Regions from separate parts of the Pseudomonas sp. NFXW11 genome, predicted to be linked through region 2. Evidence: predicted binding sites of a transcription regulator. Region 2 holds the regulator's gene; the other holds the start of a gene.
The links. The regulator sigma-54, encoded in region 2, starts transcription at its own class of promoters, with help from an activator protein. The targets are predictions, from matches to a motif close to ANTGGCATNNANNTTGCTNT.

Region 1: glnA (type I glutamate--ammonia ligase) is a predicted target of sigma-54. The motif match lies at 1,255-1,274, and genes of this name have one in related genera.

Annotation. Positions count from the first base shown of each region.
Region 1 covers NZ_JAGEKI010000003.1:391,822-393,990, reverse strand. The annotation lists gene glnA (type I glutamate--ammonia ligase) at 1-1,157, opposite strand, end outside; gene thiI (tRNA uracil 4-sulfurtransferase ThiI) at 1,489-2,169, shown strand, end outside.
Region 2 covers NZ_JAGEKI010000013.1:45,037-47,205, forward strand. The annotation lists gene hpf (ribosome hibernation-promoting factor, HPF/YfiA family) at 1-144, opposite strand, end outside; gene J4P02_RS19865 (RNA polymerase factor sigma-54) at 224-1,717, opposite strand; gene lptB (LPS export ABC transporter ATP-binding protein) at 1,899-2,169, opposite strand, start outside.

The DNA.
Region 1 (2,169 bases), on a different contig from region 2:
ATCTTGTTCTGGATACCGTCCAGGCCGGCCATCAGCAGGGCGGCGAAGGCCAGGTAAGGGTTGGCAGCCGGGTCCGGGAAGCGGGCTTCGATACGTCGGGCTTTCGGGCTCGACACGTAAGGAATACGGATCGAAGCGGAGCGGTTGCGTGCCGAGTAGGCCAGCATCACTGGCGCTTCGAAACCTGGCACCAGACGCTTGTAGGAGTTGGTGGCCGGGTTGGTGAAGCCGTTCAGGGCCTTACCGTGCTTGATGATGCCGCCGATGAAGTACAGGGCGGTATCGGACAGGCCGGCATAGCCTTCGCCTGCGAAGGTGTTCTTGCCGTCTTTCCAGATCGACATGTGCACGTGCATGCCCGAGCCGTTGTCGCCGTACAGAGGCTTGGGCATGAAGGTGGCGGTGCGGCCGTAGGCATCGGCAACGTTGTGCACGACGTATTTCAGGGTCTGGGTTTCGTCGGCCTTCTTCACCAGGGTGTTGAACTTGACGCCGATTTCGTTCTGGCCGGCAGTCGCCACTTCGTGGTGGTGAACTTCAACGGTCAGGCCCATTTCTTCCAGTGCGTTGCACATGGAGGTACGGATTTCGTGGTCGTGGTCGAACGGTGGAACCGGGAAGTAGCCGCCCTTGACGCCTGGACGGTGGCCCTTGTTACCGCCTTCGATGTCCTGGTCGGACATCCACGAGCCTTGCTCGGAGTAGATCTTGAACATCGAGCCGGAGATGTCGGACTTGAATTTCACCTGGTCGAAGATGAAGAACTCGGGCTCTGGGCCGGCGAATACGGTGTCGCCGATACCGGTGGCTTTCAGGTGCTCTTCGGCGCGCTTGGCGATGGCACGTGGGTCGCGGTCGTAACCCTGCATGCTCGAAGGTTCGATGATGTCGCACACCAGGATCAGGGTCGGCTCTTCGGTGAACGGATCGAGCACGGCGGTTTCGTCGTCCGGCATCAGGATCATGTCGGAGGCTTCGATGCCTTTCCAGCCAGCAATGGAGGAGCCGTCGAACATCTTGCCGACTTCGAAGAAGTCGTCATCCAGCGCATCACGAGCTGGCATGGTCACGTGATGTTGAGTGCCCTTGGTGTCTGTGAAGCGCAGATCAATCCACTTGACGTCATGATCTTTGATGAGTTGAACCGACTTCGACATAGTGTCCTCCGGGTGGCTTCGGGCTTGATGTTGGAGTGCCCTTAGAATGTGGGTGATGCCGGCGCGAATACTCTGCCATGGCAACCTGCCTCACAAGGGAGCAAATTGCATGCCAGTGCCCCGCGATGGGGTTTTTGCCCCAAAACCACGCTTTACGCGGGCTTTTCGGTCAAATACCGGCAAGAGTCGCACTGCAATGTAGCGTCTTTGGCGAAAAATGCTCTGTTTTGGTGCGTCGAAAACCTTCTGCACATTAACTGGTTAAACCTTGAGCAATTTCCGCTATAATCCGCGCCCCCCTTTTTCGGCTGGCCCAGCGCGCGCTGTTTTCATGAAACTAATCGTTAAAGTTTTCCCGGAAATCACCATCAAGAGCCGCCCGGTACGGACGCGTTTCATCCGTCAGTTGGCGAAAAACATCCGTGCCGTGCTCCGCGATCTGGACCCGGCCGTGGTGGTCAATGGTGTGTGGGACAACCTCGAGCTGGAAACCGCCGTCAGCGAGCCCAAGGCCCTGAAGGAGATGACCGAGCGCCTGAGCTGCATGCCCGGCATCGCGCATTTCCTGCAGGTCAACGAGTACCCTCTGGGCGACTTCGACGACATAGTCGCCAAGTGCAAGCAGCACTTCGGCGAGTCCTTGGCGGGGAAGGTATTCGCCGTGCGCTGCAAGCGTGCCGGCAAGCATGAATTCAGCTCCATGGACGTGGAAAAATACGTCGGCAGCCAACTGCGTCGGCAGTGCGGCGCCGCCGGAATTTCCCTCAAAGAGCCGGAAATCGAAGTGCGGATGGAAATTCGCGACCAACGGTTGTTCGTGATCCACAGCCAGCACAACAGCATCGGCGGCTATCCGCTGGGCGCCCTGGAACAGACCCTGGTACTGATGTCCGGCGGTTTCGATTCCACGGTGGCGGCCTACCAGGTCATGCGCCGCGGCCTGATGGGGCATTTCTGCTTCTTCAACCTGGGCGGCCGTGCCCACGAGCTGGGCGTGATGGAAGTCGCGCAC
Region 2 (2,169 bases):
CTGCTTCAGCTTCTCGACAGCCATGGTGACCTGCACATTGGTGATCTTGTCGAAATGGCGCTCCAGCCGGTCGAGTTTCTCGCCGATATAGACGCGCAGAGGTTCGGTCACTTCGAGTTGGTGTCCACTGATGTTGACTTGCATACAGCTTCTCCTTCGTTGCCAGTGCATAAAGCGGCAGGCTGGTTTGCCTGCCCCTGAAACGCTGTGGCGAGCCCGGTGCCTACATCAACCGCTTGCGTTCGCTGGACGGCGCGATCCCGAGGGACTCGCGGTACTTGGCGACGGTGCGGCGGGCTACCTGAATGCCTTGTGCCTCCAGTAAACCAGCGATCTTGCTGTCACTCAACGGCTTTTTCTGATTTTCCGCAGCCACCAGTTTCTTGATGATTGCGCGGATCGCGGTGGACGAGCATTCACCGCCTTCCGAGGTGCTGACGTGGCTGGAGAAAAAGTATTTCAGTTCATAAATACCCCGTGGGGTATGCATGTATTTCTGCGTGGTGACCCGGGAAATGGTCGACTCGTGCATGCCCACCGCCTCGGCGATGTCGTGCAGGACCAGGGGCTTCATTGCCTCATCGCCGTACTCGAGGAAGCCGCGCTGGTGTTCGACGATCTGGGTGGCGACCTTCATCAGGGTTTCGTTGCGGCTCTGCAGGCTCTTGATGAACCAGCGGGCCTCTTGCAACTGGTTGCGCATGAAGGTGTTGTCGGCGCTGGTGTCGGCCCGCCGGACGAAACCGGCGTACTGGGCATTGACCCGCAGGCGCGGCACCGATTCCTGGTTCAGCTCCACCAGCCAGCGCTCGTTGTCCTTGCGTACGATGACGTCCGGCACCACGTATTCCGCTTCACTGGATTCGATCTGCGAACCCGGGCGCGGGTTGAGGCTCTGCACCAGTTCGATAACCTGGCGCAGCTCGTCTTCCTTGAGCTTCATGCGGCGCATCAGCTGGCTGTAGTCGCGGCTGCCCAGCAGGTCGATATAGTCGTTGACCAGGCGCTGGGCCTCGGCCAGCCAAGGGGTCTTGGGCGGCAGCTGGCGCAATTGCAGGAGCAGGCATTCGCCCAGGTTGCGGGCGCCGATGCCGGCCGGTTCGAATTGCTGGATGCGGTGCAGGACGGCTTCGATCTCGTCCAGCTCGATGTCCAGTTCCGGATCGAAGGCTTCGTGGATTTCCTCGAGGGTTTCGTCGAGGTAGCCCTGGTTGTTGATGCAGTCGATCAGGGTCACGGCGATCAGCCGGTCGGTGTCCGACATGGGCGCCAGGTTCAGTTGCCAGAGCAGGTGGCTCTGCAGGCTCTCGCCAGCGGAGGTGCGGGTGGTGAAGTCCCACTCGTCGTCATCGCTGCTGGGCAGGCTGCTGGCGCTGGTCTGGTAGACGTCTTCCCAGGCGGTGTCCACCGGCAGTTCGTTGGGGATGCGCTCGTTCCATTCGCCGTCCTCGAGGTTGTCCACCGTGGGGGCGGTTTCCTGGTAGGAGGGTTCCTGGATTTCGGTGTTGGGCTTGGACTCGGTGTTGTCGGCCAAAGGGTCGCTGTTGTCGAAGTCGTCGCCTTCTTCCTGGCGTTCGAGCATCGGGTTGGACTCCAGGGCTTCCTGGATTTCCTGTTGCAGGTCCAGGGTCGACAATTGGAGCAGGCGGATGGCCTGTTGCAGCTGCGGTGTCATCGTCAGCTGCTGGCCCATTCTGAGGACTAGCGATGGTTTCATGGCAGGGGCTTAACACCTTATTTGCCGGCGCACATGCGCCATCCACTACAGGGCGCCGGAGCGCCAAACATAAGCAAATTATATGCCTGAAACTGAAGTGTTTGCCTAGAGCGCTGTAACAATAAACTTTGTGGGGTTTTACTGTTCCTGCGCCCTGGCGTGCAGCCCAACACCTCAGGCGTTACAGGCGGAACTCATGGCCCAGATAGACTTCCTTGACCAGTTCATTGGCCAGGATGGTTTCGGAGTCGCCCTCGGCGATCAGTTGCCCGTCGTTGACGATATAGGCGGTCTCGCAGATGTCCAGGGTTTCCCGGACGTTGTGGTCGGTGATCAACACCCCGATGCCCTTGGCCTTGAGGTGGTGGATGATCTGCTTGATATCGCCGACCGAGATCGGGTCCACGCCGGCGAAAGGTTCGTCGAGCAGGATGAACTTGGGCGCGGTGGCC